Regions from separate parts of the Arthrobacter sp. RAF14 genome, predicted to be linked through region 2. Evidence: riboswitches for the same ligand, from Rfam matches in the RefSeq annotation. Region 2 holds a riboswitch; the other holds the start of a gene.
What was found. A riboswitch is a leader RNA that binds a small molecule or an ion and turns the genes downstream of it on or off. The one in region 2 is predicted to bind thiamine pyrophosphate.
Positions count from the first base shown of each region.

Region 1: linked by a shared signal. The riboswitch ahead of thiO (glycine oxidase ThiO) and the one ahead of AB4Y75_RS12775 (ECF transporter S component) in region 2 are both predicted to bind thiamine pyrophosphate.

Region 1 covers NZ_JBFREG010000001.1:660,073-667,221, reverse strand. Annotated here, with positions in the region: gene AB4Y75_RS03190 (thiazole synthase) at 1-544, opposite strand, end outside; gene thiS (sulfur carrier protein ThiS) at 546-782, opposite strand; gene thiO (glycine oxidase ThiO) at 779-1,981, opposite strand; TPP riboswitch at 1,977-2,093, opposite strand; gene thiE (thiamine phosphate synthase) at 2,121-2,783, shown strand; gene AB4Y75_RS03170 (DUF805 domain-containing protein) at 2,857-3,522, opposite strand; gene AB4Y75_RS03165 (DUF805 domain-containing protein) at 3,627-4,088, opposite strand; gene AB4Y75_RS03160 (DUF805 domain-containing protein) at 4,450-5,433, opposite strand; gene AB4Y75_RS03155 (RNB domain-containing ribonuclease) at 5,566-7,083, shown strand.
Region 2 covers NZ_JBFREG010000005.1:101,733-108,881, reverse strand. Annotated here, with positions in the region: gene AB4Y75_RS12790 (UDP-N-acetylglucosamine 1-carboxyvinyltransferase) at 1-1,093, opposite strand, end outside; gene AB4Y75_RS12785 (energy-coupling factor transporter transmembrane component T family protein) at 1,239-2,060, opposite strand; gene AB4Y75_RS12780 (ABC transporter ATP-binding protein) at 2,057-3,682, opposite strand; gene AB4Y75_RS12775 (ECF transporter S component) at 3,685-4,299, opposite strand; TPP riboswitch at 4,344-4,464, opposite strand; gene AB4Y75_RS12770 (DsbA family protein) at 4,959-5,666, shown strand; gene AB4Y75_RS12765 (TetR family transcriptional regulator) at 5,735-6,406, shown strand; gene AB4Y75_RS12760 (MMPL family transporter) at 6,489-7,149, shown strand, end outside.

The DNA of each region.
Region 1 (7,149 bases), on a different contig from region 2:
AGACGATCACCTCGATGTTGTGCGGGTTCAGAATCCCCAGACCGGTGCCGATCGGAGCGCCCAGCGGCATGACGGCCGCGGCGCCCAGCTGCTCGAGCCGCAAGGCCAGCACCGGATCGTCATTCGTGTACGCGAACACCTTGAACCCGCGGGACACCAGCTGCTCCGTGGCGTCCACGAGCTCCACGGCATCGGGAAGCAGCGTGTGCTCGTCCGCGATGACCTCCAGCTTCACCCAGTCCGTCTCCAGCGCTTCCCGGGCCAGTTCCGCCGTCAGCACCGCGTCACGCGCCGTGAAACACCCGGCGGTGTTCGGCAGGACACGGATCCCCCGGTCCACCAGCAACTGGAAGAGCGATCCGCTCTGCGCGGGGCTGTACCGCCGCATCGCCACGGTGGTGAGCTCGGTTCCGGACGCCACCAGCGCGGCGCCCAGACCATCCAGGCTCGGCGCGCCGCCCGTGCCCATGATGAGCCGGGAACCCAGCTCCACCCCGTCCACCACCAGGGGATCCAGTCCCTGGTCCTGCAAGATCTCCGTCATCTCAGCCTCCCTGCACCGCAGTCACGAGTTCCAGCTCATCGCCGTCCTGCAAGGCGGTGCCCGACCACAGGCTCCGCGGGATCACGGTGGAGTTCCGGGCCACCGCCATCCCCACACGGCGCCCGTCCGCCGCGCGGCCGTCCGCCAGGATCTCGCGGCCCGTCACCTGGGTGACCAGGACCGCCACGGTGGCGTCCTCCCCCACGGCGCGCTGTTCGCCGTTCACGGTGATGTTCATGCGTGAGCCTCCACAGTCGTCTCCTTCAGAAGTGCCGGGCTGAACCGGTCCGGCCGGAAGGCCGCCCAGCGCCCGTCGTCATGTCCATCGAGCAGATGCAGAACCGCCCGTGCCGCCACCGGCGTCAGCAGGACGCCATGGCGGAAGAATCCGGTGGCGATGACCAGACCGGCCACCTCGCCGCCCCCGACGGAGGCCACCCGGCCGAGCAGGGGTGCATTGTCCGGCGTCCCGGGCCGCGCCCGCGCCGTGATCTCATCGAGCTCGAGTTCCGCCACGGCGGGGACCAGCAACTGCGCGTCGCGGAGGAGCTGGTGCACCCCACCGGCGGAGACTCCGGACTGCCCATCCTCCCGCTGGGTCGCCCCGATCACCACGGTGCCGTCCTCGCGGGGCACCAGATAGACGGGTACCCCGCGGACCGAGCCGCGCACCGTCGCGGTCAGGAAGGGCCGCAGCTGTTCCGGCACCCGCAGCCGGAGGATGTCCCCGTGCACCGGGCGCAGGGGCAGATCGAGCCCGTCCGGCAACCCCCGCAGCTCAGGCGATGCGAGGCCGTTGGCCACCACGACCTCGACCGCAGTGACAACACGGCCGGAGGCGAGCAGCACCCCCGTCACCCGGTCGGCGGAAGCGCCGCCGTCGTCGTCGTTCGCCGACCAGCGCAGAGCTTCCGCACGTTCCTCCACGACCGTCCCGCCCGCCTGGCGGAAGGCCTCCAGCATCCTGGCGTGCAGGACTCGCGGGTCCACCTGGTGGTCGCCGGGGGTGAGGAAGGCCCCGGACAGCTGGGGTGAAAGCAGCGGCTCCATCCGGCGGGCCTCCCGGAGCGGGACCGCCTGGACGTCGAGGCCGTGCGCCCGCTGAACCGCTTGCAGATCCGCGAGCGCGGCCCGGTCGGCGGCGTCGAACCCCACCACGAGCGTGGGTGTGGCCCGGTACCCGCTGAGAGGCCCGAAAGGCGCGGCGAAGCCCTCCCAGAGCGCTGCCGATTCGAGCGTCAGGGTGAGGAGGTTCTCCTCCTGATAGTGGTATTCGCTGACCGGGGCCAGCATGCCGGCGGCGGCGAATGTCGCGCCCCGGGCGGGTGAGGGATCGATGAGGGTCACCCGGCGACCGGACCGGAGGAGCGTCCACGCGATGCCCAGTCCCACGATGCCCGCGCCGATCACCGCGGCGTCGGCCGTCTCCTGGTCCATGCTCCTCGTCCTTCCCTACGCCGGTGCTAACCGGATCAGGTGTGGCGGTCGGCGCTCAAGCCCTCTCAGCCGGCGAATATGACCATCCGCTCCGGCTCCCGCAGTACCGCTCCAGTGTAGAGGAACTAGGCTGAAGCCCATGGTTAACCGAGCAAATGCGACAGCGTCTCTGACCGCCGCGCGGCTGTACGTCTGCACCGATTCACGAGCCGGTCGCGGCGATTTCGCGGACTTCGTCGATGCCGCGTACACCGGCGGCGTGGACATCATCCAGCTGCGGGACAAGGCCATCGAAGCCGCCGAGGAACTCGAGCTCCTCGCCGTGCTGCGGGAGGCGGCCGAACGGCATGGGAAGCTCTGGGCCGTGAACGACCGCGCGGACATCGCCCGTCTGTCCGGCAGCCCGGTGCTGCACCTCGGCCAGAAGGATCTCCCGCTGCCCGCCGCGCGGTCCTTGCTGGGCGACGACGTCGTGCTGGGCCTTTCGAGCCATGCGCCGGAGCAGGTGGACACCGCCCTCGCTGCCGCGGCCCGCGGCGAGACCGACTACTTCTGCGTGGGGCCGCTCTGGGCGACGCCCACCAAGCCCGGCCGCGCCGGGGTGGGCCTCGACCTGGTCCGCTATGCGGCGGGCACCGGCACCACCGTGCCGTGGTTCGCCATCGGCGGCATCGACCACGCGAACGTGGCCCAGGTGGTCGAGGCCGGAGCGCGCCGCGTGGTGGTGGTCCGCGCCGTCACCGAGGCCTCCGATCCCGCCGATGCCGCGCGGCGCCTGCTGGCCGAGCTGCCGGACGCCTGACCTCTCCGTTAAACGCCACGGCCCCTGTCCTCTTCTCGCGAAGGGCAGGGGCCGTGGCGTTGCAGTACGGGGACTACTGGATCTCGTACTTCATGCCCTCGGGTTTGCTGGGCATGGCGCACAGCACGATGAGGATGATGCCACCCACATACGGGATGAGCGACAGGAAGAACATCGGGCCGGGGAAGCCCGCGTCGTGCAGACGGCGCCACGCGACGGCGATGAACGGCACCAGGAGCGCCAGGCTGATGATGCCGCCGATGATCATGAGGATGGTGCCGAACACCATGGTGCCGGTGAAGGCGACATCCGACGACGAGCTGTAGCCGGTGGAGGAATCCGAATACGCGGACTGGGAGACCAGACCACCGATGAGGAGGCCGTAGCCGATGCCGACGGGGATACCCGCGACGAGAGCCTGGAAGAGGTACCAGAACCAGAACTCGCTGCGGCTGGCACGGCCCTTGAAGTTGGCGTAGTTGGCGAAGCCCATCTTGATGGCCTGCGAGAACCCTACGCTCGGGCGCGGGACGTAGGGCGGGTAGAGGCCACCGCTGTACGCGGGCTGGCCGTAGGGGCTGGCGGGCTGCTGCTGGTAGCCCTGCTGGCCGTACTGGGGGGCCGGCGGGGCCTGCGGCGGCTGCTGGCCGTACTGGGGCGCCTGAGGAGGCTGCTGACCGTAGTTCGGCTGCTGCGGCTGACCGCCGTTGTTGTTCTGCCAATCGGGTTGTTGCGTCATGGTCCTGTTCTTTCCATCACTGGGTGCGCTTGATGCTTCCTTAACGTACAGTCTCCACCACATGCTCGTGGGGCTCAATGGGGAAAACTCCCCATTGAACAGGGTCAATAGCCGTATTTCATCCCTTCCGGGCTGCTTTCCATGGCCAGGAGCGCCAGGACGACCACCGAACCGAACGGCGCGAGGCTCAGCAGGATGAACCAGCCGCTGTACCCGGCGTCGTGCAGGCGGCGCACCCTGAGCGCAAGTCCCGGGATCAGAAGGGCCAGCGCCACGAGGATGAAGAGGATGGACAGGACGATTCCGGCCACCAGGGGCGCGCTCCACACGACATCGAGGTCCCGGCTGCGATACCCGGTCCGCGAGGAGTCCGACAGCACCCCGCCCAGCGAGGTCATGAAGCCCAGGAAGACCAGGAAGTACGCCAGGTAGCCCAGGATCCCGAGCACCAGGTACTCGAAGACGAACCACCACCAGAACTCCGAGTTGACGGCCCGGCCGTTGAAGTTGGCGTAGTTGCGGAAGCCCGACTTGATCGCGTCCGCGAATCCGACCTTCGGGCGCATCACAAACGGAGCGGCCTGGCCCCACCCCGGCCCCCACCCTTGTGGCTGGCCGGGCTGCGGCTGCCAGGGTGCCTGCTGTGCACCCTGCGGCGGCTGCCCGCCCGGTGGCCACGGCGCACCGCCCTGCGGCAAGGGCTGCGGCTGAGGCTGCGCGGGTCCCGGCGGAACGTGAACGGGCCCGGGTGGATACTGAGGGTTCTCGCCTGGATGACTCGGAGGCTGGCTCATGGTCTCCCCTTCACTGATGCGGTCGTGTTCTCCGTCAGTCTGTCCCAGGATCCGCCCGAGGAAAAGCGATGGCCGCCACGGATGTTCTCCGTGGCGGCCATTCACCGTGCCTGTCGAGACACCGGCGAGGTCGTCAGAACGACGCGTCGAAGCGCGCGCCCTCGGGTTTGGAGGCCTGAGCCCACAGGAAGAGGAGCGCCAGGCTGCCCACCGGAACCAGATACAGGAGGATGAACCAGCCGCTGAAGTTGGCATCGTGCAGGCGCCGGGCCCCTACGGCCGCGGTGGGGACGATGACGGCCAGGGAGAACAGACCTGCCAGACCCCAGAGCACGAACCCGATGATCATCGAGGCGTTGGAATTCACCTGCACCTGGCCGGTGCCCGGAACCTCGGTGTAGTCCTGATCGGCCACCGCCTGGGACAGGCCGGTGCCGAAGAAGATCGCGGCGACCGTGCTGAGAACCACCGCCACCACGACGACGAACACGTACCACCACCAGAATTCCTGCCGGCCCGCACGCCCCGTGAAGCTGGCGTACTTGGCGAACACGGTCTTGATGGCCGCGGCGAACCCGAGGCTGGCTCCCGGATCGAGAGGGCCCGGCACTGCGGACGGCTGCCCGGCGTAGGCGGACTGCTGATTGCCGTAGCCCTGCTGGGCGTACGAACCGGGCGCCTGGCCGTACTGCTGCGGTGCAGCTTGCCCGGCCTGCTGGAACTGGCCAGGGCGCTGCTGCGGGTACCCGGGCTGCGCCGGCTGCTGGCCGTACTGCTGGGGGTAACTCTGCTGCGGAGCGGCCTGCGGCTGAGCGTACTGTTGCGGAGTCGCCTGCTGCTGTCCGTACTGCTGCTGCTGCGGCTGACCGTACGGGGGCTGCTGGCTCGGCGGATTCTGGCCATACTGCTGCTGGCCGCCGTACTGCTGCGAGTTGTGCTGCTGGTTGCCCTGGCCGTACTGCTGCTGACCATACGACTGCGGCTGGTTCCAGTTCTGCTGTGCGTTCTGCTGGGGCTGTACCTGCTGCTGTCCCTGGGACGGCGCAGACTGCGGACTCTGCGGGGGGACCGGCGGCTGCTGGGGAACCGGTTGGTTGGGCTGAGACTCGTTGGTCATGGCTTGCCCTTCTCCTGACTGGCCTCGGACGGCCGTGACACGCGGTGATGATTTTGCTGTCAGTATGCCAGAATCACGGCCGTGCGGGATGTCGGAGAAGTCAGGAGTCTGCCCGGGAGCTAGCCTGTGAGCGTGACGAACACATGGATCCCCCGTGGCACCCAGGACGTTCAGGACGGTCTCGCCGAGGCCCTCGCAGCGCTGCGCGAAGAACTCGAAGTCCCCCGGGCCTTCCCGCCGGAGGTGCTCGAGGAGACCGCGCGGGTCATCCGCACCCACACCCTTCCGGACTGGGACCGCACGGACATCGAGCTGGTCACGATCGACCCCGCCTCGTCCACCGACCTGGATCAGGCCGTGTTCATCGAGCGGTCCGGCGACGGGTACACCGTCTACTACGCCATCGCGGATGTGCCGTCCTTCGTCTCCCCCGGCGGGGCGCTGGATGCCGAGTGCCGCCGTCGGGGGCTCACGCTGTACGCTCCCGACGGCCGGATCCCTCTGCATCCCGAGGCGATCTCGGAGGATGCCGGAAGCCTGCTGCCCGACGTCGACCGCGGCGCCTTCCTCTGGCAGTTCACCCTCGATTCCTCCGGCGCGGTGCAGAACGCCACCGTCCGCCGGGCCCGGGTGAGGTCGCGCGCCAAGCTGAGCTACCAGGGCGTTCAGGAGGCGATCGACGCCGGCACCGCGAGCGAGTGCCTGCAACTGCTCAAGGAGGTCGGGCTCAAGCGGATCGAACTCGAACGTCTCCGCGGCGGTGCCAGTCTGAAACTGCCCGCGCAGGTGGTCGAGCAAGATCCTGAGAGCGGCGCCTACCGTCTGGTCACCGAGATCCCCTTGCCCGTGGAGGACTGGAACGCGCAGATCTCCCTCATGACCGGCATGGCGGCCGCCGACCTCATGGTGAAAGGCTCCGTCGGCATCCTGCGGACCATGCCGGCACCGGACAGCCGTTCCCTGGAGACCTTCGAGCGCCAGACCGCCGCGCTCGGCAAGCCGTGGAGCCCCGATGGCGCAGGAGCCATGAGTTACGGCGAATACCTCAGGACGCTGGACCCCGCCCAGCCCAAGGACCTGGCGATCGTGCATGCGGCAGCCGCGCTGTTCCGCGGCGCAGGCTATGTGGCGTTCGACGGCGACGTCCCCGAGAACACCGTCCAGGCCGCCATCGCGGCGCCCTATTCCCACGCCACCGCACCGCTGCGCCGTCTGGTCGACCGCTGGGTGCTCGTGGTCTGTGAAGCACTCAGCCAGGGCACCGAGGTTCCGGCCTGGGCCAGGGAGAGCCTGGCACTCGTGCCCGAGCTCATGAAATCCGCGGAGCAGCGCTCCTCCCGGCTGGACCGCGCCGCCATCGACACCATCGAGGCGGCCCTCATGCTGCCCCGTCTGGGCGAGGTCTTCGATGCCGTGGTGATCTCCACCGGCAACGGGAAGAACGCCACGGCGCCGATCGCCACCGTCCAATTGCTGGACCCTGCGGTCACGGCACGCTGCACGGGGGCCATGGAGCCCGGCACCCGGGTCAAGGTCCGCCTGGACGCGGCCGACGTCCTGCGCCGGACGGTCTCGTTCAGCCTGGTCGAGAATGCGCCATCGTCCGGAGGCGACGGGGCGAATCCGGGGAATCAGCCCTCCATCCCCTAGAATGAGGGGGTAGTCATGGATGCCCGGTCGTTGATTGACCATTGCTTTCCCCCGCCCCGCCCGTTC
Region 2 (7,149 bases):
CCACCAGACGGGTGTGGCCGTTGCGGGCCACGTACTCGCCCGAGATCTCGAGTTCCTGGCCCATGTGCTGCAGGAACGCCAGCTCGATCTCCATGAACTCGATCGGCACGCGGCGTACGGTCACCTCGGAGTTGGTGACGATTCCCGCGGTGATCAGGCTCATGGCCTCGATGGGGTCCTCGGACGGGAAGTATTCGATGTCCTGGTCGATGTTGGTGCGGCCGGTGATGCGCAGCGTGGTGGTGCCGATGCCCTCGATGGTCACACCCAGCATCTGCAGGTAGAAGCAGAGGTCCTGCACCATGTAGTTGGGGCTGGCGTTGCGGATCACGGTGGTGCCGGTGCGGTGGGCCGCGGCCATGATGGCGTTCTCGGTGACGGTGTCGCCGCGTTCGGTCAGCACGAAGGTGCGGTCCTTGCTGTCGGCCTCCGGGGCCTGGACCAGATAGAAGCCGGACTTCGCCTCGACGGAAAGGCCGAACTGGCGCAGGGCCTGCATGTGCGGCTCCACGGTGCGGGTGCCGAGGTCGCAGCCGCCGGCGTAGGGCAGCTGGTACTCCTCGCGCTCGTCCAGGAGGGGTCCCAGGAGCATGATGACGCTGCGGGTGCGGCGGGCGGCATCCACGTCCATGGCGTCCAGGTCCAGGACGGCGGGGCGGCGGATCTGCAGGTCGTTCTCGTTCAGCCAGGTGCACTCGACGCCGATGCTCGCCAGCACCTCGACGATGCGGTTGACCTCCTCGATGCGCGCCAGACGGCGCAGCGTGGTGGTGCCACGGTTGATGAGGCTGGCCAGCAGAAGCGCGACGCCGGCGTTCTTGCTGCTGTTGACGTCCACCGCTCCGCTGAGCTGATGTCCGCCCTCCACTCGCAGGTGGGTCACGCGCGGCCGCGCCGGGGTGAGGAGCGTGGCCTCGAACAGATCCTCCAGGCGACGGATCATGCGCAGGCTCAGATTCTGCTTGCCGGTCTCCATGCGGGCCACGGCGCTCTGGCTGGTACCCAGCTCCTCGGCCAGTTTCCCCTGAGTCCAGCCCTTGTCGCTGCGGGCGTCGCGAAGCCAGGAAGCCAGATGATCCATCGTCTCAGTCATGAGCACGAATATATCAGATGTGAGTTACCCGGAGGCAAATCACCGGTCCGGTGGCTCGAATATGGGATACCCAAGTCATATTGTGCGATATTTCTTCCCGGATTCCGCGTCACGATCCGGCTGCCCGGACCACATACCGACCGCGTCAGTACACCACGTGCCAGGCGCCGAACAGCACGGACAAACCCACGGACAGCCCGGCGATCACCAACGCTCCGAGAACCACCCACAGGTCCACGGCGGAGAGTCGGGACGGGCGCGCCCAGGTCCGCGGACCCGCGCCGAAGCCACGCGCCTCCATGGTCACGGCAAGTCGCGATGCCCGGCGGATCGATTGGACCAACAGCCCGAAACTCTGGCCCAGCTTGGCTGCGATCCCGGACAGCAGGTTCCCGGATGTGCCCACCCCTCGGGCCCGACGGGCCATCCCGATGGTCTGCCACTCCTCCACCATGAGGCCCACCAGACGGAGCGCCGCCAGCGTCCCGAGGACGAAGCGGTGCGGCAGCCGGGCCAACTGGGCCAGAGCGTCCGCCAGGTCGGTCGGTTCGGTGCAGGCCATCACGATCACCGCGGGCAGCGCGATCGCCAGACCTCGGAGCAGGAACCCCAGACCCAGCAGCAAGGAGTGCTCGCCCATGGTCCAGATCCCGAAACTGAAGAGGATCGGCCCCTTGTCCGGGGCGAGCACCGCCGTGCTCCATCCACCCAGGACGGCTGCCGCCACCAAAGGCCACGCCCTGCTCCACAGGAGACGGAGGTTCAGCCCGGCCAGGGGCAGCGTGAGGAGTTCACAGAGCACCGCGATCCCCGCGGACAGCCAGTCGATGGACCAGACCAGCGCCACGGTGATGATCGCCAGGGCTCCGAACTTCGCGAGCGGATTGGCTCTCCCCAGCAGCGGCTGTTCCGCCCGGGCGGCGGCATAAGGGTCCAGCGCCCCGCGGTTCTCAACCCCGATGCTCATGCGTCCCCCTTCGCGGGTCCGTGCCCGGTTCGTTCAGCACTCGCCGCACCGGCGAGCACGGCTCCCGTGGCACCCCCGAGCACCAGCTCCGTCGCGCCGAGCGCACGGGTGAAGTCGGCGTCGTGGGTCACGGAAAGGATCGAGACGCCGTCCCGGAGCAGTTCCAGCAGCAGCGAACCCAGCTCGGCCCAGGTGCGGGCATCCTGCCCGAAGGTGGGTTCGTCGAGGACCAGGAGACGCGGGTGGGCGGCCAGCACGGTCGCGACGGACAGCCGCCGCTTCTCACCTCCGGAGAGGGTGTACGGATTGGCGTCGGCCAGCCCGTCGAGCCGGAGACGATGCAGCAGTTCGTCCACCCGTTCCTCCCCGCGGCCGAGCTGCCGGGGGCCGAACCGCAGCTCGTCGAGCACGGTTCCGGTGACGAACTGGTGCTCGGGTTCCTGGAACACCGTCCCGATCCGCGTGATCAGTTCCTTCGCCTTCCAGCGGTATGGCTCGGGACGCCGGGGCACGGCCTCCCCCGCGGCCAGCAGCTCGGACGAACCGACGACGGCGCCCGCGGCCGGGGTAAGCAGGCCCGCCAGCGTGAGGGCCAGGGTCGATTTGCCCACGCCGTTGGGTCCGGTCACCGAGAGCGCGCGGCCGGCCCGGAGATCCAGCTCGACGCCGCTCAGCACGGGCGCGGCCTTCCGGGACCCGAAACCGCGGCGCGAGACCGCGGCCCGGCTCACCGCCAGGTCCCTGGCCTCCAGAAGCACGACGTCGCCGGACGAGGAGAGGGGAGAAGACGAGGACGAAGGCATTCCGGCACCGGGCGCCGCACCCGTCAGCACCGGAACCCGGCCGGGGATCCAGACTCCCTGGGCCGCCAGGGCCTCGCCCTGGGATTCGAGGACGGTGTCGGGATCACCCGAGGCCACCATCCCGGACGGCCCGTCGGGCCCTGCCCCGAGGACCACCACGCGGTCCACGGCGTCCTTCCAGACCTCCACCCGGTGCTCCACCACGAGCAGCGTCGCGCCTGAGGCGGTCACCGCACGGATCACCGCGTCCCGGACCTCCAGCACGCCGGCGGGATCGAGGTTGGCGGTGGGCTCGTCCAACAGGACCAGTCCGGGACGCATGGCGAGCACCCCGGCGAGCGCCAGGCGCTGCTTCTGGCCGCCGGACAGGGCGTGCGTCGGGTGGTCCAGCGGCAGGGACCCGAGCCCGACATCCTCCAGGGCCTGGCGTACGCGGGGCCAGATCTCGGCGGGAGGCACCGCGAGGTTCTCCGCGCCGAAGGCCACGTCGTCGCCCACCCTGCCGAGCACCACCTGGGTCTCCGGATCCTGCTGCACCAATCCGGCCCGGCCCCGGGCGTCGCGGGGAGAGCGGCCGTCGATCAGCAGCGCGCCGGACTCGTCGGCGTCGTCGTCCTCCGCCGAGCCGAGAACACCGGCCAGGGCGTGCAGCAGCGTCGACTTGCCCGCGCCGGACGGACCCAGCAGGAGGACTTTCTCCCCCGGTTCCAGGTCCAGGTCGAGCCCGGCCACGGCGGCGCGGCTGCGCCCGCCATGCCGCCAGCCCCAGTCGCGGGCCGTGACCCGGGCCGGGGTCACGGCGCTGGCGAAAGAGGCCATGCTCAGCCGAAGACCGGCTCGGCACCGGCCTTGCGGGACGCGAAGGAGGACAGGGCGCCGGTCCGGGCCAGGCCTCGCGTGGCCACCCAGGAGACGGCGCCCGCGATCACGGCGCCGGAGATGATGCAGAAGAGGATGTAGAGGAACTTGGCGGTGCCGTCGTAGGCGATGTTCCAGCCCCAGGGCAGGAAGCAGTCGTTGAGGCCGCAGAACAGGCCGGAGGCCGCGCCCGCCAGCACGGCGGTGGGCAGGTTGAACTTCCGGTAGAGGAACGCGGCGAAGATCAGCTCCGCGCCGAGGCCCTGCAGCAGCCCGGAGATCAGCACGGTGAGGCCGTACTGCGATCCCATGATGAGCTCACCGCTCGCGGCGACGGCCTCGCAGAAGAGAGCGGCGCCGGGCTTGCGGATGATGAGCCCGCCGAGCACGGCCGGGATCATCCAGCCACCGGCGTAGAGGCCGGAAAGCGGGGCGTAGGCGGCGGTCAGCGGGGTGATCAGGTTCGCGCCCTGGGACCAGGCCCAGAACAGCACGCCCCCGGCCACGGCGATCAGCGCCGCCACCACGATGTCCACCACGCGCCAGCCACGACGCTGCGCAATAGCCTGAGTAGTCATTGTCATCCTCCTGGGATTACAGGAGGGGAGGTGCCCGGAGGCACGTTCTGAGATGCTCGACTCCCTAGCGCCGGTACTAGCCGGATCAGGTTCGAGGGTCTGCGGTTGCTCCGCACTCTCAGCGCCCACACACCCTGCGGTGGCGGCGCTCCCCTGTCGTTCGTTGTGTCACTCAGTTTATACCCGCCCGACAACGCCGGCGGAGGCTCCGCTGTCACATTCCCGGGGTGCGGGGGCGGGGTGAGCCCGGGCCGGCGCCGGGCGGGCTGGGGCACCGGAGTCGGGGCGGGGTCCGGGTGCGCTCCCCGCCCACCGCGCACCCCGCCGACCGCGCACTCCACCCACTCGTGAGTCCGCTATGGAGGGGGTGAGTTCGCTACAACTGGTAGCGAACTCACCCCATCCATAGCGGACTCGGCATCGCTCGGCGCACGATCGCCCACATTCGGCGCCCCGTGCCCGTGCCCGTGCCCGTGCCCGTGCCCGTGCAACCCAACTCTGCCCCGCGCCCGCACCATCTCACCTCCCCCCGCGCCACCCCCGGTCCACGGCACCGAGGAACCGCTCGCCCCCTGTTGCCCGCCTCACGAAACTTGGCCCCCTCACGACGCGCTCGTTAGGCTCACTCGCAAGCCGAACGTGACGATGGAAGAAGACTGATGCGCAGCCAGAAGCCCGGATCGACCGCCAAGACCCTCCTCGCCTCGCTGTCCCTGGTCGTCGCGGCCGGGATGCTGGGAGCCTGCGCGGCGCCGTCGTCGTCGAGCGCTCCGGTGCCGTCCGCGAGCGCAGCCGGCACCGCACCGGCCACGCCATCCGCGGCGCTCATGGCGAAACTGGTTCCCACGGACGCCCGGACCCTCACCGATCCGGCGAAGCCCAAGACGACCCTGGTGCTCTTCACCGATTACCAGTGCCCGTACTGCGCCAAGATGGACACTCTGATCGAGCGCGCCACGAAGGAATACGGTTCGCAGGTGCGGATCGTGGTGCGCAACTTCCCGCTGCCCATGCACCAGAACGCGCCGCTGGCGGCGAAGGCCGTGGAGGCCGCGGCCGAACAGGGCGCCCTGGAGAAGATGGGCCACCTCGTGTTCAGCAAGCAGGCCGACTGGGCCAAGTCCACCTCCGGCCAGGCCGAGACCTTCACGGGGTACGCCCGCAAGCTGGGCCTGAACATGGACCGCTTCAACAAGGACTTCACCTCCCCGGCCATCGCGAACCGCGTCCAGCGCGACCTCGACGACGCCAAGGAGCTCGGCCTCCGCGGCACCCCGTCCCTGGTGCTGGAGGGTCAGCTGCTGCCGGTCGATTCGAGCGACTACAACACCCTGAAGGCACCGCTGGACGAGGTTCTGGGGAAGTGATCTCCCCCTCAACATTGCACTCGGTCCCCTAATTGCACTGGGTGCACAAATTGCCGTAGCATGAAACCATGGACTCCACCACCTTCCTGGACGGAACTCCACCGGATCATCCCCACGGCGGCTCCGCGGAGGAGAAGACGTCCCGCCGCGAGCTCAACAAGCAGGCCACCCGTGCAGCCATCATCGAGGCCGCGGTCAGCCTGCTCTCCGAGAACGGCCTGGGCAACTTCACGGCGGAGGACCTGGCCGACGCCGTCGGCATCTCCCGCCGCACCTTCTTCAACTACTTCCCGAGCCCCGAAGCCGCGCTGGCGGCCACCGTCCAGAACTTCCTGGACGGCGCCATCGAGGAATTCCGCCAGCGCCCCGGGGACGAGACCATCCTGGACTCCGCCATCGCCGCGGTCGTGGCCCTCGTGGAGCCCGGCTCGCTCTCCCGCATGGCGCGGGTCTGCCTGCTGACCGAGAATCAGCCGCAGGTCCAGCGCTGGCAGCTGCTGGCCTGGGATGACGCCACCAGCAAGCTCAGCGCCGCCGCCGTCGAACGTCTGGGAACCGAAGCGGACCCCTTCTTCGTCAGAACCATGGTGGGCGCCATCATCGGCGCCGGGAAGGCCGCCATGGAGTACTGGCTGGAATGCGAGGCACCCCGCAGCGGCCTGGTGACCGACGCCCACAGCGCGGCGCTCCGGAGCCTCATCACCCAGGCACTCCAGCATCTCCGGAACGGCTTCGCCTGAGCGGCCACCCCCGGAACACCCAGAACCTCCCGAACACTCGCACTCCGCACCCGCACCACCGGCACCAACAAAGGCACAGACCATGGCACTCCTGCTCTACAGGCTCGGCAAGTTCTCCTACCGGCACCGCTGGTGGGTCGTCTCCTTCTGGCTCGTGGTGCTCCTGGCCGTCGGCGGCTCCGCCGCGCTGTTCAAGGGGCAGCTGACCAACGAGTTCAAGATCCCGGGGACCGAGACCCAGCGGGTCATCGACCACCTCAAGCAGGCGCTCCCCGAAGCAGCCGGCGGCACCGCTTCCGTCGTGTTCCAGAACAAGGACGGCAAGCCGTTCACGGACGAGCAGAAGAAGGCCGTCTCCGACGCGCTGAGCTCGCTGGACGGCACCTCGCAGGTCCAGTCCAGCGTCGACCCGTTCGCCACGCAGGCCGAGGTGGACGCCGCCCCGGCCAAGCTGGCCGCTGCGCAGAAGCAGCTCGACGCAGGCAAGGCCCAGCAGGAGGCCGGCAACAAGCAACTGGACGATGCCAAGAAACAGCTGGACACGGCCAAGGCGCAGGCGGCGGCTGCCCAGAACTCGGGCGTGCAGGTGCCGGCCGCCCAGGCCGAGGCGGCTGCCGCCCAGATCGCCGCCGCGGAGAAGGATTACAACGTCGGCCGCGCCAAGTCGGAGGCCGCAGCCAAGGAGCTCGCGACCCACCAGGCCGAGCTGGACCTCTCCAAGCGCAAGGCCGACGCGTCGCAGG